DNA from 4 places in the Mesorhizobium sp. M0074 genome. Region 2 is predicted to be linked to each of the others. Evidence: predicted binding sites of a transcription regulator. Region 2 holds the regulator's gene; each other region holds the start of a gene.
What was found. Region 2 encodes LexA, which represses DNA repair genes until DNA is damaged. Its sites were predicted from a motif close to TGTTCNNNNTGTGTTCNG; they were not measured.

Region 1 (5,870 bases), on a different contig from region 2:
GACCGCGCGCGAGGTCACCGTGTGTTCTCCAGGAGAGGGATTTGCCCAAGCCAGGGACCAGATTTTCCAAGCGTGTTCTGCCTCCTCACTGTGGTCAATGGTCGCTGGTGTCCAAGGCCCTTGATCGATTTGCACTTCGACCCGGTCGATCGGCGCCCCCCAGGCTGCCCCAACGATGCGGTAATCCGAGTCTTTCCGGGTAACCTTCGCAGGCGCGGACTTTATCAGCGCTCGCCCGACTGACGTCTCGGCCCATACGGTCTCGCCGTTGTGGTCCTCCTCCCGGATGGTGACATAGTCGCGGGCCATCAGAAGGCTCATGAACCGCGTATCGCGAACCTCGATGCGCTTTAGCCACTTGACGTTGGCGATCCCGTACCAGCCTGGCGCAATGAGCCGTACCGGGAAGCCATTGGGCGCCGGCAAGGCGGCCCCGTTCATTTCATAGCAGAGGAGATTGTCCGGGTTCATCGCGTCGGCGAGCGACATGCTGCGAGCGAAGTTCTGCCGCATCTTGACGTCGCGTATCGGGATCTCGCCTGTGTCGGTACCGAAAAAGACGACCTCGATGCCCTTCTCCAGAACGCCGGCTTCCTCGAGGATCGGGGCGAGCGGCGTCCCTGCCCAGCGAGCATTGCCGATGCCGCCGGTGAAAAAGGGAAACCCATGGTTGCCCGAGCATTCCACTGTGAAAACGACCTCCTGCCGCGGTCGCGCCCTGATGTCGGCGAGCGTTAACTCCAGGGGCTTCTTAACCAGGCCTCCGATCTCCATCGACCATGTCTTCTCGTCGATCGTTGGTCGGTTGAAATGCGAGATGCTGAAGAACTTGTCGTTTGGCGTTATCCAGCTATCCAAATCCTCCCAAACAAGCTGCTTCTGGATACCCGCCGGATCGGGATTTTCGGTCGGCTGATCCAGCCATGGAATAACTTCCTCGTTCGGCCGTGTTGGAAAAGCGTAAGCCCGGCGCGAGGTATAGAGAGCAGCAATTGCGGCAAGAGCCGCGCTTCCTTGAACAAGAAGTTCTCTGCGCTGAAAATCAGGCATGTTGTTTACCTCCCAGTTGATCCGGAACGGGCTGCAACGTGCCTTAGGCCGTAGCCTGATCACGGATAGGCGACACAATGTGAGGTCTGCCCACCCGGAAGTATCCGGGTAGGTCAGATAATCACCGACGCAAGTCAAGCATGTGAAGCATTGCACGAAACGCCAGCTCGCGTTTCGCACGCTAAGAGTGCGCCTTTGAGAAGGAACTGTCCACAACTTGGACGGGACATGATGATGATTGCAGCATTCCATGCCGATTTCCTGTCCTGCCAAAATGGTTGCTGCTCGGATCGCTGCCGAACGCCCGCTTCTGGGTCATTTCGGGACCTTCGCGGGTGCGATCGGAAGGGCCGTTCCGACCCAATTTCTGCCGTTCCGATATCGGCCTTGCCAACTCCAGGGCGGATGTTCACCCATTTCGACGAGAAACTGCGTTGGCCTGCCGTCTGTGGGCGCGACAGGATGGCGGTGCGGCCGGCGCAGGTGTATGATGGCGGTCTAATATTTCAAGATCAGGAATTTGCAGGTGGAGGGCGGGCCCGGGCGGCACATCAGAACCAGTCTGCATTACGAGGTGGCCAGCAACCAGGCCGCCTGGCTTGGGCGCGGCAGATCATTCACACGTGAACCATTCGCCAACCGAGCGGGGACACCCTAATTGGTGGTGACTTGCGTCACCGCCACGCCGGTTATCCTGCCGTTCCCGGCTGTGTAGGTGAGCGTCTGCGTGACCGTGGCGTCCTTCTGGTCGGGAGACGAAGGAGGATAAGAGGCGGCGAAGCCGAAATGGCCGTAACGATCGGGCTTGGCGGCGCCAAATTTCGCGGCCACGTCGCTCAGCGGCGCTCCGACGCCGGGCGTATCGAGTTCAACAGCTGTCAGGCTGGCAGGCGCGCCGGCGCATCCTTCCGGCACCTTACCTTCCGGGTTCGGCTGCAGGGCGACGGACAGGACACCGTGGTCGGAGCCGCCCATCTCGCCGGATACGAACCAGAAGATCGACGGCGATCCGCCGGCGTCGGGGCCGGCATAGCAAAGCCAGTGGCGTGAATCTCCGGCGTCACCTTCATCGTGCATGGCTCCGCCGAAGGCTTTTTCGACATCGGCAAGCGTGGTTTCCTCAAGCTTTATCTCCAGCGGCCCAGCCTTGACCTGCTTGAATAGCGGGCTGGCCAGCGGCGAGTTGATATCGCCCAGGGATGGAATCGCCCGGTCCGGGTTGAGCGGCTTGGCCAGCGTCGTTGCATTGGTCACCAGTCCGGCAACGATGAGTGCGAAATATCCGGCGTTCTGTCCCATGCCGATCTCCTGTCGTTCGAAATGAAGGTGCGGAAGGATTTGCGGGCGGGTGCTACCCTGTCTGGCCGATACCCAAACCGGTGCACGACCAACTGGACCGAAGATAAATTCACAAGTCCGCAGCCTTCAACGTCATTCCGGCGACTTGGCAACCAAAGTGTAATCGAGGCTCACAATTCCTTCTCGGCCAGCTCCCGAAATGCGTCGGGAACCGATCGCCGCAGTCCGAGCGCGACCGAGGCGTAGCCGACCGCCTCCCAGCCGAAGCGGTCGCGGATCTTGTCGACGGCGCGATCCGCGGTCCAGCGCGCCGCGCCCTTGCTGGTGCCGGGGCGGCGGCGGTCGTCGTCGAGCCCGAGCGGCAGTTCCAGTTGCAGGCCGGCATGCTGCTCCAGATGCGATACGGCGATCGCCAGCAGCGAGATTGTCTTTTCGTGCGGATGGTCGATGAGCACCTTGCGCACCAGCGCCTCGGCGATCTCGGCCAGCATGGCGGTTGCCGAAATCGGCTGGTCGAGCGTGATCGAGCGCGTCACCGAGCGCAAATCGGCAAAGCGGACGCGAACCGTCACCGTGCGGCCGGGCCGGGATTTCGCCCGCAATCTTGTGGCGACCCTGTCGGCCAGATGCAGCAAAGCGGGCACGAAGACCTGCTCCTCGGCCGGTTTTCGGCCAAGCGCCGACTGCGCACCCGCCGAGCGCGCCCGGCGCTGCGTCTCGAGCTTGCGCGGATCGCGGTTCCACGCCAGCGCGTTGAGTTTCTCTCCCGCCGCCGGCCCGAGCAGGCGCTCAAGCGCCCCACCATTGGTCTTCGCCAGCTCGCCGATGGTGTTGACGCCGATGCCGGCCAGCCGCTGCCTGGTGACCGGGCCGACGCCCCACATCAACTCGACCGGCAGGTGGTGCAGGAACTCCAGCTCGTGGCGCGGATCGACCACCACCAGCCCGTCCGGTTTTGCGACCTGTGAGGCGATCTTGGCCAGATGCTTGGTGCGGGCTACGCCGACCGAGATCGGCAGGCCGAGCTCGGCCCGCACGCGGCCGCGGATCTTGCCGGCGATCTCGGCCGGCGAGCCGAACAAATGGGTGCAGCCGGCGACGTCGGCAAAGGCCTCGTCGATCGAAATCCGCTCGACCACCGGCGTGAAATCGCCGAGCACCTTGATTGCCGCATCGCCCAGCCGCTGATAGTCCTTGAAATGGCCGCCGACGAAGATGAGTTGCGGGCAGAGTTCCCGCGCGCGCCGTCCCGGCATACCGCCGCGCACGCCGAACGCCTTGGCTTCATAGGATGCGGCAAGCACTACCCCGCCGCCGACGGCAATCGGCTTGCCGCGCAAGGCCGGGTCGAGCAACTGTTCGACCGAGGCATAGAAGGCATCCAGATCCGCGTGGAGGATGTTGGCTTCCATCCGGCCCGTTCGCCCGCGGCGGTTCGAACGCCGCATTGTCTCGAGTTGTGATGAGAACATAAAGAGAACATTGTGGGTGAATTGTCAAGCAGCGCGGACGACAGGTGAAGGGGCAATCGCTTCAGGTTGGCGCCGCCCCTCATCGCCCTGCCGGGCACTTCTCCCCGTATAGTGACGGGGAGAAGGACGCTTTCGTCGATGGCTTCGCCAATCACTAACGTTGCAGGAAAGTGCCGAGTTTGCGGACAGCCCCTTCTCCCCGTCGCTATACGGGGAGAAGGTGCCGGCAGGCGGATGAGGGGCAGCGCCGACTTCGGCAATCAGCCGAGCGCTACAGCGCCATCTTGTAGCCGAGATGACTGGCGGTGAAGCCGAGGCGCTCGTAAAAAGCGTGCGCCTCCCGTCGACCTTTGTCCGTGGTGAGCTGGACGAAGCTGCAATTGCGCGAACGGCATGTTTCAATCGCCCATTCGATCATCAGCTTGCCGAGGCCGCGCGAGCGCCATTGCCGGGCGACGCGAACGCCTTCGATCTGGCCGCGCCAGGCGCCTTTTCTCGAAATGCCTGGAAGGAAGCTGAGCTGCAGCGTTCCGACCACTTGCCCGGCGTTGACGGCGACGGCCAGCAACTGGTTGGGATCGGTATCGATTGCGCTGAAGGCATCGAGATAGGACGGCGCAAGCGGCGTGGACGGGTCTTCCCGGTCTGCGCCGAGCACATCGTCGGCAAGCATTGCAACGATCGCCGGCAGGTCGGGCGCCTGCGCGCGACGGAATTCGATCTCGCTCATCGCGTGGAGACATACGGCGCGGATTTGGGGACGACAAGCGTGAAGGGATGCAACTTTGCCGGTCTACTGGAAAGCAGCCGTTGAAAGACCTATGACAGGCGAGATCGGGAGGCTACGATATGGATGTTCCAGCCAGCATGAAGGCTGAATTGGCAGCCTGGAACAATGGGTCCGGCATCGATCTACAAAGCTGGGTCGGGTGCGAGGGCCGATTTGCGCTTGCTGTGGGATACAGCACCATTTTCTGGCCGAAATTCGTGACGTTCGAACGCTACGTTTTGATGGAAGGGTTTAGCGAGGAAGGCCTGCGAAGCTTTGAACGAGACCCCAACGCCACACGACAGTCCGTGGAAGCGGTTATGAACCACCTGCACATTGCCGACATTCACGCCTTGGGCGCCGCCGACATCTCTCGCGACAAACTCGTGTTTCTCGGCTCGGTTCTCAAGGAGATTTATGAGGCAAAACTGCAATGGCAGTTTGCGAACCGAAGGTTTGTCGTCGAGTTTTTCGCTTCAGACTCCAGAGACCTGGAGGATTATCAGCTGTCTTTCTGGCAAGCAGACTAGGGCAATGGGCGAGGCGAGCAACTTAGCGAGGGTCAACCCTTCAATGCGGATCGAAATCGAGGGTGTCTCCCTGGAGACGTTGAGGGCGCTGTCGCGCGCGGACCAGGATGCGTTGCTGGCCTTCGGCCGGCCGATCTCCTTCGCCATGGGCAGCGCCACCGTCCTGGCCGAATTCAATCGCAATGGCGGCACGCTTCTGGTCAATTTTGCCCATATCGACGGCGGTGGCGAAGGCGTCCTGCTCGTCTTGTGGAGGCTTGTCCGGGCCTATGCCATCGATCGGCAATTCAAGCTGATCCGTTGGAATGTCCATGCCGCCACCTGCGCCACACCGAATCCCCGGCTGCAGCGTTTCCTGCGCTCCCATCACTTCGCAGAGATCGACGATGCCAGCTACGGCCGCATTTTCGCTCGCAGCCAGCAGCTTTGATCGGCTGGCTGGCCGCTCCGCTCGGGCTTACGCCGCCTCGAGCGCCCAGAGGCGGTGGCCGTAGCGGCGGAAGAAGCGGGCGAACAGGCGCTGCTGCCTGGCGCGGGTGAGGTCGGCGGCGCGCCTTTCCTGTCGCCAGTACGGCATGTTGCGGAACATCGACAGGAAGCGGGCGGCATCCTCGAGTGCCTCCTCGGCTGACTGCGCCGGGCGGATCGCCGCCAGGAACAGAGCGCGGCTCGGCTTCAACCGGTCGATCGCCGCCTTGCGCTGGCGATGACCCTGGCGTGCCTTGCGGATGCCGTCCTGGCGGATGGCCG
Region 2 (5,870 bases):
AGGCCAAGCCAGGAAAGCCCGTCGAGAATGGCCGCGCTTGCCGCATCGGTGGAGCGCTCGCGGTCGGTGTCCTCGATGCGCAGCAGCATCGTGCCGCCTGTGTGCTTGGCATACAGCCAGTTGAACAGCGCCGTGCGCGCGCCGCCAATGTGCAGATAGCCGGTGGGCGAGGGGGCAAAACGGGTGACGACCTTATCGGGCATGGAACTCTCAGGCGGGCGAAGGAAGTGGGTTTGCGGACTTTCGCGCGTTGCGCGTTCATGTAGCATAGGAGGTCGAGGGCGCAAGGGGCAGACCCGATGGCTGTGCGAGGCCGTGGTGCGGGCGAGGGCGAGGACGTTGGCAGCGGCGTCAGCGAACGCTTGCTGTTTGCCGCACCCCCGCCTGTCCTGCCGGCACCGGCATTGCTACCCGCTCCGCGCTTCGATGCTCCGTCGCTGCCGGCCAGCGACCCAGCAACGGTTCTCGTGCCCGCGGGCGAGCCCATCGTACGCCTGCCTAGGCGTTTCCGCCTCCCGTCACCGTCCCGTATCCGCAACAGCGTAACCTCGGCAGCCGGCCTGGAACTCGACCGCGGCATCGCCTTCCTGCTGGTGCCGGTGTTCCTCGCATGCGGGGTGGTCGTATATTTCGGGCTGTCGGTGGAGCCGGCCTTTCCACAGCCGATCGCAATCGCGCTCCTCGCGGCCCTTTGTGCCGTCGTCTCGCGGTCATGGCCCAGGACGCGCCTGTGCTTCATGGTGGCGCTGCTCTGCGCGCTTGGCGTACTTGCCGCCAAGTTCGAGACATGGCGTGTCGGAACGCATATGCTCGGCTCCGAAATCTCGACGCGGCTGACGGGTCGCGTCGTATCGTACGAGCCCATGGCGAGCGGCCGCATCAGGCTGACAATCGATGTGATCTCAACGGCCAGGCCGACACTGCGCTACATGCCGGAACGGGTCCGCGTTTCGGCGATGAAGATACCGGCTGAGCTGACCGCCGGTTCCGAGATCACCGGCTATGTGCGGCTGCTGCCGCCGACCGGCCCGGTGCGGCCCGACAGCTATGATTTCTCCTTCGACAGCTATTTCGCCGGTATCGGCGGCAGCGGCTTTTTTCTCGGCAATCCGAAAGTCGTGTCGTCGGGCAGCATGCCGCTTGCCGCGCAGCTTTCTTCCGCGATCGAAGACGCGCGCGAATCGATCGCCGACCATATCCGCAGCCGCATCGGCGGTGCCGAGGGCGAGATTGCTGCTGCGCTGATCGTCGGCGTGCGCGCCGGCATTCCCGAGGAGATCAACGAAGCGATGCGGCGCACCGGCATCTACCACATCATCTCCATCTCGGGGCTGCATATGGCGTTGGTCGCCGGCACCATCATGGCGCTGCTGCGGGGTGCCTTTGCGCTGTTTCCCGATTTCTCATCGCGACGGCCGGTCAAGAAATATGCCGCGGCCGCCGCGCTTTTTTCGATTGCGGCCTACCTCGTCTTTTCCGGCATTGTCGTTGCGGCCGAACGCAGCTTCATCATGCTGGCGGTGATGCTTATCGCCGTGCTGTTCGACCGGGCCGCGCTCACCATGCGCAACCTGGCGATCTCGGCCATCGCGGTCATCCTGGTGTCGCCGCACGAGGTGGTCGGTCCGAGTTTCCAGATGTCCTTCGCCGCGACGGCGGCCCTTGTCGGCGCCTATGCAGGCTGGTCCGATTACCGCGCCGGCAGGGCCACCACGCCGCCACCGCGGCGGTCGCCGCTACGCTTTGCCACTCGAAAGGTCCTGTTGGGCATGTGCGGTCTGGCGATGACCTCGATCATTGCAGGGAGCGCCACGGCGCTTTTCGCCATATGGCATTTCCAGCGCGTGGCGCCGCTCAGCCTGTTCGCCAATCTGGCCATCATGCCCATCGTCTCACTGGTCGTCATGCCCTTCGCCGTTCTCAGCGCGCTGGCGATGCCGTTCGGTGCGGATGGCCCTTTCCTCTATGTCATGGGCAAGGGGCTGACGGCGATGATCGCCCTGTCCGGGTGGATCTCGGAGCGCTCGCCGATCGATGCGGTCGGGCTGATTTCGCTGAGATCCGTCCTTCTGGTGACGATCGCCCTCGTCATTGCCAGCATGGCGACGACCTGGTTGCGGCTGGCGGCACTTCCTTTTGCGCTCGCCGGCTTGCTGACGACAACGCAGACACGCATACCCGACGTATTGGTCTCGGAGGACGCGCGGCTGGTCGCGCTGCCGATCGGCAGCGGTGAACTCGCGGTCAACCGGGCACGCCCGAATGAGTTCACCATCGACAACTGGAAACGCGCGCTCACATCAGAGGCCATCGTCGCGCCGGAAACGCCTGGAAAGAACGACCCGCAATTCGACATTGCCGATCCGGCCGACCTACCGCCGGGCATGCCGTTCATTTGCACGGACGGCCTCTGCCTTGCCAGGCATCCATCCGGCGCGATCATCGCGCAAGCCAAGGACCGCGATACTGCGCGGCCAGCCTGCGCCTTTGCCAGCTTGATCGTCATCGACGACGCCACCGCCCATAACCCCTGCTACTACGACCGGCTGGTCCTCGTCGTCACCAAACGGCAACTGGCGCGCGCGGGAAGTGCCGCCGTCTATTTCGATCCACAAGCGGCAACACGCGCCGAGATCCGCTTCGCCGTCGAAAAATCATACCGGCCCTGGCACGTGCAGCGGAAATTTTCACGCGCGGCACGGGGCCTGCCGCCATACCGCAGGGCCGACAACCCCAAAGCCGGCGCCAAGGGCGGAGCTCAGTAGCGGCGGATCAGTCCGACGAGCTTGCCCTGCACCTTGACCCTGTCTGGTCCGAAGATGCGCGTCTCGTAGGCCGGATTGGCGGCTTCCAGGGCGATCGAGGCGCCCTTGCGGCGGAACCGCTTCAGCGTCGCTTCCTCCTCGTCGACCAGTGCCACCACGATCTCACCGGGGCTCGCCGTATCGGCATTGCGGATGATCACCGTGTCGCCGTCGAAAATGCCAGCCTCGATCATCGAATCGCCTTTGACCTCGAGCGCATAATGCTCGCCGCCCATGATCATATCCGGCGGCACCGAAATCGAATGCGTCTGGTGCTGGATGGCATCGATCGGCACACCGGCCGCGATGCGGCCCATTACCGGGATCGAAACGGCGGCGACGACATCGTCGTCATTGCCGGCTGCAGGGACACGCGACGATGTCGGCTTGCCCTGCCGAGGGGCGCCTTGCCCAAGGCTGCCCTGGATGACACTCGGCGAGAACTTGCGTGCCGCATTGAGGCCGGGGGCGATCGAGTCAGGCAGGCGTAGCACCTCCAGCGCACGGGCCCGGTTGGGCAAACGGCGAATGAAGCCGCGCTCCTCCAGCGCCGTAATCAGCCGGTGGATTCCGGATTTGGAAGCCAGATCGAGCGCTTCCTTCATCTCGTCGAATGAAGGCGGGATACCGCTTTCCTTCAACCTTTCGTGGATGAACATAAGCAGTTCGTGTTGTTTGCGTGTCAGCATAGCGACCCCCAACAGAATCAGAAAAACAAACCCAGAACAAACACTATCTGTTCCAGTTGTGTTCCGCAACTGTTTAAAGTTTAATGAATGCGTTAAGGCTCGGGAAACAAACGACGTCCCCTACCGGCGTACCGCATTTTCACCGCCGCGAGCCTCATCGCCTTGATTCTGCTTTCGTTTGCGCCCTTCTGGCCTCCTAGAAGGCGGCACTGGCATCGGCCGTCGGTCGGCAAAAGGCACGGAATTGAACCCGTATCGACTGTGCGGTTTGGTCAATGCACCGTGAACGAAACGAATTCAAAACGCCAACCTCGGGTTAAGTCCCGGTTTCCACCGCCTGGTCAGGCTGCTTCTCGCCGGTGGAGCCTTGCTGCGCGCAACCAGGTAATGGAAGAACAGTCGATGCGTGTCCGGCGTTGCGTTGGATCTTGGGGGAGCAGACAAATCATGACAGGAATTCCCGATCTCGTGGCCATAAAGGCGATGGATGCCGCGGATCCGTTGCGCGCGATGCGCGACCGCTTTGTGTTGCCGCAAGGAGTGATCTATCTCGACGGCAATTCGCTAGGAGCTGCTTCACGTGCCGCTTTCGATGAACTGCACAAGGCCGCGACCGAAGAATGGTCGCATGATCTCATCCGCGCATGGAACACGGCCGGCTGGTTCAACATGCCGCTTGAACTTGGCGACCAGCTCGGGCGCCTGATCGGTGCCGCGGCCGGCCAGACGGTGGTCTGCGACACGACATCGGTCAACATCTACAAGCTGCTGCACGCCGCCATGGCCATGCGACCGGAGCGGCAGGTCATCGTCGCCGAGGGCGATAGTTTTCCGACGGACCTCTACATGGCCGAGGGTGTGGTTTCGACGCGAAAAGATACGCTGCTGCGCCTCTCGGGGGTCGACGCGCCGACCATCGAAGAGCTGATCGACGAACGCACCGCCGTGGTGCTGGTCAACCACGTCAACTATAAGTCGGGCGAACTGCGCGACATGCCGGCGCTGACGCGCAGGGCTCAGGAAGCCGGGGCGATGATCGTCTGGGATCTCTGCCACACCGCCGGCGCGATGCCAGTCGAACTCGACAAGGCAAACGCCGATTTTGCCGTTGGCTGCACCTACAAATATCTGAATGGCGGCCCGGGCGCGCCTGCCTTCATCTATGCGGCTGAGCGGCATCTTTCCGACATCCAGCAGCCGCTCACCGGCTGGTGGGGCCATGCACGGCCCTTCGCCTTCGAGCCAGGCTATGCGGCCGGCACCGGCATCCGCCGGTTTCTGTGCGGCACGCAGCCGGTCCTGTCGATGCGCACGCTGAAGGGCGCGCTCGACATCTGGAACGATGTCGACATGACGGCGGTGCGCAAGAAGAGCATCGCACTGGCGGATCTGTTCATCGAGCTTGTCGAGGCAAAGTGCGGCACTTACGGGCTCACGCTCGAAAGCACGCGCGATGGGGAAAAACGCGGCAGCCAGATTTCATTCATGCATGAGCATGGCTACCAGGTCATGCGCGCGCTGATCGAACGTGGCGTGATCGGCGATTTTCGCGCGCCATCGACCATGCGCTTCGGCTTCACCCCGCTCTATGTCGGCTATGCCGATGTCTGGCAGGCCGTCGAAGTGCTTGAGGACATCCTGCGCACCGGTGCGTGGAAGGAAGCGCGCTTCGCCATCAAGGCGGCTGTCACTTGAGATTGATGCGAGAGCTGGAATCGTGAGGCTGGCGACGACGCGCCGCGCGATGCTCACGGCTACGTTGCAAGGCTATATTGCCAGGGAGGGCGCAGGGTGTTCGAACGTCACATTGCCGATTGGGACAACGCCTATGCCAACGGCGCCAACATAGCCGGCAGCGATCGCTGGCCGGCGGCCTGGATCGAGCCCGCGCGGGTTTTCCGCGACGTGCTTTCGACCGAGGGCAGGGCGCGGCTCGACATGGCCTATGGCGACAACCCACGCAACCGGCTCGATCTTTTCCTGCCGGCCATCAAGCCCAAGGGACTCGTGGTGTTCGTTCATGGCGGCTACTGGATGGCATTCGACAAGAGTTTCTGGTCGCATCTTGCCACTGGCCCTGTTGATCGCGGCTATGCGGTGGCGATGCCGTCCTACACGCTCTGTCCGCAGATACGCATTGGCGGCATCGTCAAGGAAGTCGGCGCGGCGATCGGCAAGGCGGCGGCGATGGTTCCAGGGCCGCTGATGCTGACCGGACACTCGGCCGGCGGCCATCTTGTTAGCCGGATGGTTACGGCGACGACGCCGCTGGCGCCCGAAGTGGTCCGGCGCGTTCGTCACGTGGTGTCGATCTCGGGGGTGCACGATTTGCGCCCGATCATGCGCACCGGCATGAACGAGACGCTGGCGATCGATG
Region 3 (5,870 bases), on a different contig from region 2:
TGAGCTGGGCGGCCATCATTTCGCCCAGCCCCTTGAAGCGGCCGATTTCGACCTTGCCGCGCCCCGTGAATTCGGTGCGCAGGAGTTCGTCCTTGTGCGCATCGTTGCGGGCATAGGCGACCTTGCCGCCTTGCCGGATCGAATACAGCGGCGGCACCGCCAGATAGAGATGGCCGCCGCGGACCAGGCTTGGCATCTCCTGGTAGAAGAAGGTGATCAGCAGCGAAGCGATATGGGCGCCGTCGACGTCGGCATCGGTCATGATGATGACCCGGTCGTAACGCAGGTCCTCGTCGCGATATCTCGAGCGCGTGCCGCAGCCAAGCGCCTGGATGAGGTCGGATATCTGCTGGTTGGCGGCAAGCTTGTCGTTGCCGGCGCTGGCGACGTTGAGGATCTTGCCGCGCAGGGGCAGCACCGCCTGGCTGGCGCGGTCGCGCGCCTGCTTTGCCGAACCGCCGGCCGAATCGCCCTCGACGATGAACAGCTCGGCACCGGCGGCGGCATTCTGCGTGCAGTCGGCGAGCTTGCCGGGCAGGCGCAGCTTGCGCACCGCACTCTTGCGCGACACTTCCTTTTCCTGGCGGCGGCGCACCCGCTCGTCGGCGCGCGCGATCACCCATTCGAGCAGTTTCGAAGCCTCCTGCGGATTGTCGGCCAGCCAGTGATCGAACGGATCGCGGATGGCGCTTTCGACGATGCGGATCGCCTCGATCGTCGCCAACCTGTCCTTGGTCTGGCCGACGAATTCCGGTTCGCGGATGAACACCGACAGCATGCCCGCCGCCGAGATCATCACATCCTCGGAAGTGACGATCGAGGCGCGCTTGTTGCCGACCAGGTCGGCATAAGCGCGCAAGCCGCGCGTCAGGACGTTGCGGAAGCCGGCCTCATGCGTGCCGCCTTCGGCGGTCGGAATGGTGTTGCAATAGGAATTGATAAAACCGTCGCCGCCGAACCAGGTTACCGCCCATTCGAGCGAACCGTGGCCGCCCTGCTTCTCGCTCTTACCGGCAAACATTTCACGGGTGACCTGGAATTCGTCGCCGAGCGAGGCTTTCAGATAATCCTTGAGGCCGCCCGGAAAATGGAATTCTGCCTTGGCCGGCGTCGTGTCCTTTTCCTTGATCAGCGACGGATCGCAGGTCCAGCGGATTTCGACACCGCCGAACAGATAGGCCTTTGACCGCGCCATGCGGTAGAGCCGCGCCGGCTCGAAAGCAGCACCCTTGCCGAAAATCTGCTCGTCTGGATGGAAGCGGATCTTCGTGCCGCGGCGGTTGTGCACCTCGCCGAGCTGCTCCAGGCCGGTCACCGGAACGCCTCGCGAGAAGCGCTGGCGATACAGCTTGCGCCCAATCGCGACCTCGACCTCGAGATGGTCGGACAGCGCGTTGACCACGGAAACGCCTACACCGTGCAGGCCGCCGGACGTCTCGTAAACCTTGCTGTCGAACTTGCCGCCTGAATGCAGCGTCGTCATGATGAGTTCAAGCGCCGGCTTCTTGAATTTCGGGTGCGGATCGACCGGAATGCCGCGGCCGTTGTCGGTTACGGACAGGTATCCGTCTGCGGAAAGCTCGACATCGATGAAGGTCGCATGGCCGGCGACCGCCTCGTCCATCGAATTGTCGATGACCTCGGCAAACAGATGATGCATCGCCTTGTCGTCGGTGCCGCCAATGTACATGCCCGGGCGGCGGCGCACCGGCTCCAGCCCCTCCAGCACTTCGATATCGGCGGCACTGTAGCTCTCGCTGGCGTCGCGGGGCGCCGGCCGCTTCGCCGCCTGCACAAGCGGATCGGCCGGTCGCGCGGCGGCGCGAGCCGGCTGCGGCTGCTTGTCCAATTTGGCGAAAAGATCGTTATTGTCGTCCATGCCGATCCTGGATTCCGATGCTGCGAATCACCACCCGATACTGCCACGCTTTTCGCGGGCAGGCGACGGAGGTTCCTGTTACGTTCGAGGATAGAGCCTCTTACTGCAAAACCATTCGACAGCCAAGCGGCGGAAATGGGGTCGAAGCTTGGGGCATCGACGCTTTGTAAACCTTGTCCGAAGGTTACGCCGCAAGGTTGGCTGAAAAACGATATCCGCGAACTGTCGCTGACCTAGAATGCAGTGGAACCCTCAAGAGGCTGTCGCTTAAGCATGTTGGATTACAGTTCGCTTCTGCTCGCGGCGGCGCTGTCGGGCACGTGCCTTAGCATCACCATGTTTGCGATCTGGTTCAGCGCGCCACAGGCACGCTTTGTGCTGACGGTGGCCTGCGGCATTCTCGTGCTCGTCGCACATGTCGTGTTGTTTTGGCATTACGCAAGAGATCCAAGCCCCTGGCTTTGCCAGATCGTGCTTGCGCTTCTCAGCCTCGGTTTCCTGATTATCTGCCTGTCGGCCATGCAATATCTCGGCATAGGCGACTACAGGCGCGCCATCTTGCCGACCTTGGTTGCGATGGCTGTTTGCACAGGCGCGACGTATCTCGGATTTGATGGTGTCGGCTTTATTGTCACCTACGCAACGGTAACGGCGCTGCTCTCGCTCATCGGAGCGATGTTCTGGATTGAGGGTGGTCACGATCGCCGGATATTGCTGGTCGTCTCGTTCCTGAGCGGCGTCTGTGCGCTGTCGTTCGGACTTTGCGGCGCGGTCCTGCTGGTCACGGGCCAATGGGTGCTGGGTGTTGCGCCCGACAATTGGGCCGAGCGGGTGAATTCCGTCGTGGCCGTCGCCTGCATGACCGGGCTCGGCGCATTGACGCTCTCCCTGCACCATTTGCAGGCGCAGATCGAATTGAAGGCCGAGACGATGACCGATCCATTGACCGGGCTGATGAATCGGCGGGCGTTGACGGCACTCTACGGCGAGCGGGTCTTCGGTCCGTTCATGTCCGTTGCCATGTTCGACCTTGACCATTTCAAGAGGACGAACGACGTATTTGGTCACCCGGTCGGCGACCAGGTTCTGTGCCGCTTTGCCGCCGTCATCAGGAAATACGCCCGGACCGGCGTCGACGCCTTCCGGTTGGGCGGCGAGGAATTCGTGCTCGTCATGTCGCGGATGACGGAAGAGAAGGCCTATGACATTGCGAGCAAGATCAGCGTCGCCTTCGGCACGGAAGTCGTGGCCACCCAACTCGGTCCGTTGCGAAGCACAGTCAGCGGCGGCATCGGCTTTGGCGGAACAAACGGCACCGGTCTCGACGATGTGCTGGCCGAAGCCGACGCAGCACTCTATGCGGCAAAGCGCGCCGGGCGAAATCGCGTCGTCGTCCGGGACCGGGCGAGCAAGGCCGACGGGCCGGCCTTGCGTTCTGCCTGATTGAGGTTTCTATCTTCTTGTTAGACCCATGATCTTGTCCGAAAACCGGATTCCACTTTTCGGGATCATGATCTATTCCGCCGCACCCAGATATTCCGACAGCGGCGGGCAGGAGCAGACAAGGTTGCGGTCGCCGGCGACATTGTCGATGCGTGACACCGGCGGCCAGTATTTTGCCGCCGTGTCGGCATCGCCGGCGGGGTAGGCCGCCTCCAGGCGCGAATAGGGATGGGTCCACTGGCCGGCCAACGCCTCGGCGGCGGTGTGCGGCGCATTGACTAGAGGATTGTCGCCCAACGGCCATTCGCCCTTCGCCACCTTGGCTGCCTCGCCGGCTATGGCGATCATCGCCTCGCAGAAGCGATCCAGCTCGCGCTTGGGCTCGGACTCGGTCGGCTCCACCATCAGTGTGCCGGCCACCGGGAACGACATGGTCGGTGCATGGAAACCATAGTCGATCAGCCGCTTGGCGATATCGTCGACGCTGATGCCGGCGCTGTCTTTGAGCACGCGGGTGTCGAGGATGCATTCATGCGCAACGCGTCCGTTGCGCCCTTTGTAAAGCAGGGGGAAATGCTCGCCGAGCCGCGTCGCCACATAGTTGGCGGAGATGATCGCCGTCTCGGTCGCCTGCTTCAGGCCGGAAGCGCCCATCATGCGGATATACATCCAGGTGATCGGCAGGATGGAGGCACTGCCGAACGGTGCCGCCGCCACGGCATGGGCCGAGCCTTCGGTGATGTGGCCGGGCAGATATGGCTTCAGGTGCGCCTTGACGCCGATCGGGCCGACACCGGGGCCGCCGCCGCCATGCGGGATGCAGAAGGTCTTGTGCAGGTTCATGTGGCAGACATCGGCGCCGATATCGCCGGGACGGGCGAGGCCGACCAGCGCGTTGAGGTTGGCGCCGTCGAAATAGACCTGGCCGCCATGGCTGTGGACCAGCGCACAGAGATCGCGCGCGCCTTCCTCGAAGACGCCATGCGTCGAAGGGTAGGTGAACATCAGCGCCGCGAGATTGTGCGCATGCTCGGCCGCCTTGGCCTGCAGGTCTTCCATGTCGATATTGCCGTCCTCGGTGCAGCGCACGACGACAACGCTCATGCCGGCCATGGCCGCGCTTGCCGGATTGGTGCCATGCGCCGAGGACGGAATCAGGCAGACGGTGCGATGGCCTTCGCCGCGTGAGCGGTGGTAGCCGCGAATGGCGAGCAGGCCGGCATATTCGCCCTGGCTGCCGGCGTTGGGCTGCAGGGTCACCGCGTCGAAGCCGGTGATCTCCGCCAGCCAGCCTTCCAGCTCGTCGATCATGGCGCGATAGCCTGTCGAATGGTCAGCCGGGGCGAAGGGATGCAGGTTGGCGACATCAGGCCAGCTCACCGGCATCATTTCGGCGGCGGCGTTGAGCTTCATGGTGCAGGAACCGAGCGGGATCATGGCGCGGTCAAGCGCCAGGTCCTTGTCGGACAGCCGGCGCAGGAAGCGCATCATGTCGGTTTCCGAGTGGTTTTCGCGGAAGACGGGCTGGGTGAGAAACTCGTTGCCGCGCGGTTTTCCTGGCATGGAACTGCTGGCGGCAACGCCGGCCTTGGCGCCGAAAAGTGCTGCGATCGCCTCCAGATCGGCTTCGGTGGAGGTCTCGTCGAAGCTGATGCCGACATGGTCGGCGTCGATGACGCGCAGCAGTCGGCTGGTCTTTTCTGCGGCGGCGGCAATCGCGCCGGCTCTGCCCTTCACTTCCACGGTCACAGTGTCGAAGCGGCTGTCGCCGAGCACCGAAACGCCCGCTGCCTTGAGGCCGGCAGCCAGGCGGTTGGCCAGCGTGTGGACGCGGCCGGCAATCGCCTGCAGCCCGGCAGGGCCATGCCAGATCGCGTAGGCCGTCGCCATATTGGCGAGCAGCGCCTGTGCGGTGCAGATGTTGGACGTCGCCTTGTCGCGGCGGATATGCTGCTCGCGTGTCTGCAAAGCGAGGCGATAACCGGGACGGCCCTTGCTATCCGTCGACTGGCCAACGAGCCGGCCGGGCATCAGCCGCGTCAGCCTGTCGGAGACGGCGCAATAGGCGGCGTGCGGCCCGCCAAAGCCCATCGGCACGCCAAAACGCTGCATCGGGCCGACGGCGATGTCGGCGCCAAGCCTGGCCGGCGCATCGGTCAGCGTCAGGCCAAGCGGGTCGGCGATGAAGACGACCAGCGCGCCGGCAGCACGGGCCCTGTCGATCGCTACCTTGTGGTCGCCGTAGACGCCGAATGTATCGGGCCAGGAGACCAGCAGGGCGGCGGTGTTGTCGTCGATCACCTCGCCGTCGACCTCGATGCCGAGCGGCTCGGCGCGGGTGCGCACGACGTCCAGCGTCTGTGGGTGCGGCGTGCCGGCCAGTGCCACCTTGGTGCGCTTGTCGCGATGATGGCGCAGCGCAATGCCGACAGCTTCGGCCACCGCCGTCGCCTCGTCGAGCAGCGAGGCCGACGCCACCGGCAGGCCGGTCAGTTCTGTCACCAGCGTCTGGAAGTTGAACAGCATTTCCAGCCGGCCCTGGCTGATC
Region 4 (5,870 bases), on a different contig from region 2:
GTTGCCGAGCGGCACATAAAGCAGCCCGAGCTTCTCGTCGACGCTCGCCGTCGACCACATGTTGGGTGAGTTGTTGGTGTAGGTCTGGTCCGGCGGCAGCGGCGTCGTCTGGTCCGGATTGCCGGAATCCCAATTCCACAACAGCGCGCCGGTGTCGGCATCGTAGGCACGGATGACCCCGGACGGCTCCTGCGTCGAATAATTGTCGTTGACCGCGCCGCCGACGATGATCTTGTTGGCGACGATCAGCGGCGCCGAGGTCGAATAATAATAGCCCGGCTTCGGATATGGCATGTTGGCGAGCAGGTTCAGCGTGCCGCCTTCGGCGAAAGTCGGGCAGACCTGGCCATTCGCCGCATCGAGCGCGATCAGCCGGGCGTCGGATGTCGGCAGGTAGATGCGTGTGGCGCAGGGCTGGCCAGCGGCGACCTTGGCATCGGCATAATAGGACACGCCGCGGCAGGTCTGGTGCTGGCGGTCCTTGTTGAGCTTGACCTGCGGATCGAAGCGCCATTTCTCCTTACCGCTCGCGGCATCGATGGCGATGGCGAAATTATGCGGCGTGCAGATGTAGAGCGTGTCGGCGATTTTTAGCGGCGTCACCTGATAGGTCGTCTCGCCGATGTCGTCGGGCCCTTTCACGTCGCCGGTGCGATAGGTCCAGGCCGGCTGCAGATTGGCAACGTTTTCGGCGGTGATCTGGTCGAGCGGCGAATAGCGCTGGCCATATTGCGTGCGACCGTAATAGTGCCATTCGCCAGCCGGCACGTTGCCGCCGAGATCGGCCGTCGGCGTCACCTTGTCGGTGTTGAGTTCACCCGCAATATCCTTTGGATCGGTCGTCATCGAATAGCCGGCGACCGCAAGCGAGGCCAGCACGGCGAGGATCAGCGGCGCGCGTCCGTCGGGACCGGTAAGCCCGCGCCGCGCCCATGGCGTCAACAGCCATAGCGCGACAAGCACGATGATGCCGCCGCGCGGGCCGAGCTCCCACCAGTCGAAGCCGATCTCCCAGACCGCCCAGGCGAGCGTGCCGAGCACGATCGCCGCGTAGAGCCACAGCGCCGTGGATCTGCGCCTGTAGAGCAGCCAGGCCGCGACAAGGAAAGCTAGACCGACGATGACGTAGTACCAGCTGCCGCCCAGCGTCACGAGCCAGATGCCGCCGCCGCCAATCGCAAGGCCGATGAGGAAAAGGATCAGGGAGGTGATGACCACAGCCAAGACGGTGCTCCTTCGACTGGTGCGCTCCGCGACGCGTCCATGGGCAACCCCGCATTGCGTTCCTGCCCCCACGCAACTTTCTCCGGCCCGCTTCCCCTGTCAAGCAAGCTCGGCGTTTTACGGTGCCGGCCCATCGCAAGCCCGGCGTTTTGGTTAGCGGACCCATCCAGATTGTGAGTCTACCGACTGGACAGAGAACAAAACGGAGACACTTCTGGCCTTTCGCTGCCGAATCACTACATTCGGGGGAGATGTCCGGCTTTTCGGAAGACATGCCCTTTTTTGACGAACCGAACGCGCGGCCCGTGGCCCCGTCGGGCATTGCCGCGCGCGCCATGGCTGCCCGCAACAACCAGAACAACGCGCCCGATTATCTCAACGGCCTCAACCCCGAGCAGCGGCTGGCGGTGGAAACCACCGAAGGCCCGGTGCTGGTGCTGGCCGGCGCCGGCACCGGCAAAACGCGCGTCCTGACCACCCGCATCGCCCACATCCTTGCCACCGGCAAGGCTTTCCCCTCGCAGATCCTCGCCGTCACCTTCACCAACAAGGCGGCGCGCGAGATGAAGCAGCGCATCGGCCTGTTGATCGGCGAAGGCAATGTCGAGGGCATGCCATGGCTCGGCACCTTCCACTCGATCGGAGTGAAGCTGCTGCGCAGACACGCCGAGCTGGCCGGGCTCAAATCCGACTTCACCATTCTCGACACCGACGACGTGGTGCGCCTGATCAAGCAGCTTATCCAGGCCGAAGGGCTGGACGACAAGCGCTGGCCGGCCAAGCAGTTCGCCCAGATGATCGACGGCTGGAAGAACAAGGGCCTCGGTCCCGCCGACATCCCCGAGGGCGATGCCCGTGCCTTCGCCAACGGCAAGGGCCGCGAGCTCTACAAGGCCTATCAGGAGCGGCTGAAAACGCTGAACGCTTGCGACTTCGGCGATCTCCTGTGCCATCCGATCCGCATCTTCCGCGCCAATCCGGACGTGCTGAAGGAATACCACAAGCGCTTCCGCTACATCCTCGTTGACGAGTATCAGGACACCAACACCGCCCAGTACATGTGGCTGCGGCTGCTGGCGCAGCGGCCGCAATCCTCCCCCCTTGAGGGGGAGGTGCCCGCGAAGCGGGCGGAGGGGGTCGCCCCCGAAGGCACCGCTAGAGCGTCGAGCACTGCCGCAGGTAGGTCGAGCACTGCCGCACGGACCCCACCCGCCCGGGCTTCGCCCGGCCACCCTCCCCTCAAGGGGGAGGGAAGTCCGCGCCTGTCCACCGTAAATATCTGCTGCGTCGGCGACGACGACCAGTCGATCTATGGCTGGCGCGGCGCCGAGGTCGACAACATCCTGCGCTTCGACAAGGATTTCCCCGGCGCCACCATCATAAGGCTGGAGCGCAATTATCGCTCCACTGCGCACATCCTCGGCACGGCGTCCCACCTGATCGCCCACAATGAGGGCCGCTTCGGCAAGACGCTGTTCACCGAAAAGATCGCCGAGGACGACGAGAAGGTGCATGTCCATGCCGCCTGGGATTCCGAAGAGGAGGCCCGCGCCGTCGGCGAGACCATCGAGGCCTATCAGCGCCAGAAGCACAATCTCAACGACATGGCGATCCTCGTCCGCGCGTCCTTCCAGATGCGCGAATTCGAGGACCGCTTCGTCACGCTCGGCCTCAACTACCGCGTCATCGGCGGCCCGCGCTTCTACGAGCGCCTCGAAATCCGCGATGCGCTGGCCTTTTTCCGCGTCGTCGCGCAAGGCGCCGACGACCTCGCCTTCGAGCGCATCGTCAACGTGCCGAAGCGCGGCTTGGGCGAGGCCACCATTCGCCAGATCCACGACACCGCACGCGCGCTGCGCATCCCGATGCTGGAGGCGGCGGCAAAACTCGCCGAGAGCGACGAGCTGAAGCCGAAGCCGCGCGCCGCGCTGCGCGAGGTATCGGCCAATTTCGAGCGCTGGCAGAAGGCGCTGGAAACCACGCCGCACACCGAGCTCGCCGAGACCATTCTGGAGGAGAGCGGCTACACCGACATGTGGAAGAACGACCGTTCGATCGAAGCGCCCGGCCGGCTCGAGAACTTAAAAGAACTGATCCGCTCCATGGAGGAGTACGAATCGCTGCGTTCTTTCCTCGAACATGTCGCGCTGGTGATGGACGCCGAGCAGAATGCCGAGCTCGACGCCGTCAACATCATGACGCTGCATTCGGCCAAGGGCCTCGAATTCGAAACCGTGTTCCTGCCCGGCTGGGAAGAAGGCCTGTTCCCGCACCAACGCTCGCTCGACGAGGGCGGCCGCTCCGGGCTCGAGGAGGAACGCCGCCTCGCCTATGTCGGCCTGACCCGCGCCAAGAAGAACCTGCACATCTGGTTCGTCTCCAACCGCCGCATCCACGGCCTCTGGCAATCGACCATCCCGTCGCGCTTCCTCGACGAGCTGCCGGAAGCCCATGTCGAAGTTTCCGAGAGCGGCAACTCCTACGGCGGCTACGGCAATGCCTATGGCGGCGCCTCGTTCGCCTCCGGTCGCGGCGGCCAAGGGGCGGGCAGGCAGAACCCCTATGGAGCATCGCGCTTCGACAACATCGGCGGCAACAACGGCGCCGAGAAATCCGGCGCTTTCTCCAGCACCTATGCGACGCCGGGCTGGCAGCGTGCCCAAGCGAACCGCACCGAGGCGACCGACCGCAATTGGGGCACGCGCTCCGGCCACCAGGTCGAGCGCATCGGCTATGGCGAAACCGACTCCGGCTACGGCGCCGGCCGCACCTCGGTCAAGGGCCGCACCATCGACGGCGAGCTGGTCGCCAAATCCGTCGCCGACACGCCGTCCCCCTTCAATGTCGGCGACCGCGTCTTCCACCAGAAATTCGGCAACGGCAATATTTCCGCCATCGAAGGCAACAAGCTGACCATCGACTTCGACAAAGCCGGCCAGAAACGCGTGCTGGACGGGTTTGTTACTGGGGTTTGAGGTCGCCCCTCACCGATACCGCGCCTGGTTCCATTTGTGGCCGAGCAGCGACAGGATGATGATCAGCCCGTTGAAGAACTGGACGTAGAAGCCGCTCAGGCCAGCCGCGACGACGCCGGTCTGGATGAAGGAGACCGTGACCGCGCCGATCGCGCCGCCGACAACAGTGCCGATGCCACCCCAGGTCGGGGTACCGCCGACGAACACCGATGCCAGCACCGGCAAGAGATAACCGTCGCCCGCCGTCGGCCACCAGGTGAAGTTGATCATCACCGAGAACGTGCCGGCGATTGCCGCGCCGATGCCGACGAAGACGAACACCTTCACCCTGACGCGCTTGACGTCGATGCCCATCTGCTGGGCGCTGTCGGGATTGTCGCCGACCACCTTGACCTGCGCGCCGAAGCGATGGCGGTTGTAGAGCAGCGCCGACAGTACGACGAAGCCCATGGCCCAGAAGATCTGCACCGGGATGCCGTAGAGCTGGCTGGAGAAGATCTTATAGGCCCAGCTGTCGGCAAGGCCGGTCAGCGCCGTCGACCTGCCCTCGTTGATGATCTGGATCAGGCCGCGCAGCAGGAAATTCATGCCGAGCGTGGCGATCAGCGACGACAGCCCGCCATAGACGACCAGCGAGCCGACCAGGAAGCCGAGCAGCATGCCGGTGACCATTGCGGCGGCGATGCCGAGGAACGGGTCGTAGCCGGCCTGCACGACCAGCGCAAACACCCAGGAGGCAAAGCCCATGGTCGCCGGAAACGACAGGTCGATCTCGCCGCAAGTGACGACGAAGACCAGCGGCACCACCACGAACAGCGCCACCGGCAGCGTGGTCAGTACGGAGCTGTAGAGATACCAGGTGGTGAACACGATCGGGTTGGCGATCATGAACACCGCCATCATGACGATGAACACGGCAAGCGTGCCGAGCGCGGCGCGGTTGTCGAGGATGAACCCGCGCAGCCAATTGTCGGACGGATGTCTCCACTCTTTCCCGGCGGTTTCGCTATGCGTGCCGCCGAGGGGGCTCTGCAGATCGGGTTCCATGGTCTTGCTCATCGTGCCGCCCTCCCCGCATCGCCGGCGTCGTGCAACCCCGGCAATCCGCTGGGGTGGGCGACGTCTTCCATGAAATTGATCAGATCCTCGGCCGATTTGACCTCGCTGCGGTCGGCGGTGAGCGCGACCTTGCCGCGGTCCAGCACCACGAAGCGATCGGCGATATCGAAGACGTGGTGGATGTTGTGGCCGATGAACAGGATCGAGCGCCCGCTCGCCCGCACCTGGCGCACGAAGTGGAAGACCTTGGCGGTCTCGGTCAGCGATAGCGCGGTCGTCGGTTCGTCGAGGACTATCAGCTCCGCCTTCTTATAGATGGCCCGCGCGATCGCCACGCCCTGGCGTTCGCCGCCCGAGAGCTGGCCGACGATCGACTGTGGCGTGAACACTTTCGAGGTGAAGCCGATCTCGCGCATCAGCCGGCTCGCCTCCGCGATCTCCTTGTTGACCTTCAGCCAGCCAAGCCAGCCAGTGAGCTCGCGGCCCATGAAGATATTGCGCACGATCGTCTGCTGCACGGCGAGCGCCCGGTCCTGGAACACCGTTTCGATGCCAGCGTCGCGCGAGCGCGCAGGGCTCCATCCGGTCACCGGCTTGCCGCGGACGAGAATC

Region 1: dinB (DNA polymerase IV) is a predicted target of LexA. The motif match lies at 3,814-3,831, and genes of this name have one in related genera.
Region 3: parE (DNA topoisomerase IV subunit B) is a predicted target of LexA. The motif match lies at 1,950-1,967, and genes of this name have one in related genera.
Region 4: NKJ73_RS17980 (ATP-dependent helicase) is a predicted target of LexA. The motif match lies at 1,418-1,435, and genes of this name have one in related genera.

The regions. Positions count from the first base shown of each region.
Region 1 covers NZ_JAMYUM010000005.1:275,931-281,800, forward strand. The annotation lists gene NKJ73_RS09685 (sulfite oxidase) at 1-1,050, opposite strand, end outside; gene NKJ73_RS09690 (hypothetical protein) at 1,705-2,349, opposite strand; gene dinB (DNA polymerase IV) at 2,520-3,761, opposite strand; gene NKJ73_RS09700 (GNAT family N-acetyltransferase) at 4,093-4,551, opposite strand; gene NKJ73_RS09705 (hypothetical protein) at 4,671-5,120, shown strand; gene NKJ73_RS09710 (hypothetical protein) at 5,164-5,550, shown strand; gene NKJ73_RS09715 (hypothetical protein) at 5,578-5,870, opposite strand, start outside.
Region 2 covers NZ_JAMYUM010000003.1:170,797-176,666, reverse strand. The annotation lists gene gltX (glutamate--tRNA ligase) at 1-203, opposite strand, end outside; gene NKJ73_RS05980 (ComEC/Rec2 family competence protein) at 300-2,765, shown strand; gene lexA (transcriptional repressor LexA) at 2,759-3,493, opposite strand; gene kynU (kynureninase) at 3,941-5,188, shown strand; gene NKJ73_RS05965 (hormone-sensitive lipase) at 5,285-5,870, shown strand, end outside.
Region 3 covers NZ_JAMYUM010000004.1:8,167-14,036, reverse strand. The annotation lists gene parE (DNA topoisomerase IV subunit B) at 1-1,879, opposite strand, end outside; gene NKJ73_RS06975 (GGDEF domain-containing protein) at 2,153-3,322, shown strand; gene gcvP (aminomethyl-transferring glycine dehydrogenase) at 3,395-5,870, opposite strand, start outside.
Region 4 covers NZ_JAMYUM010000012.1:120,624-126,493, forward strand. The annotation lists gene NKJ73_RS17975 (glucose/quinate/shikimate family membrane-bound PQQ-dependent dehydrogenase) at 1-1,224, opposite strand, end outside; gene NKJ73_RS17980 (ATP-dependent helicase) at 1,476-4,199, shown strand; gene NKJ73_RS17985 (ABC transporter permease) at 4,209-5,258, opposite strand; gene NKJ73_RS17990 (ATP-binding cassette domain-containing protein) at 5,255-5,870, opposite strand, start outside.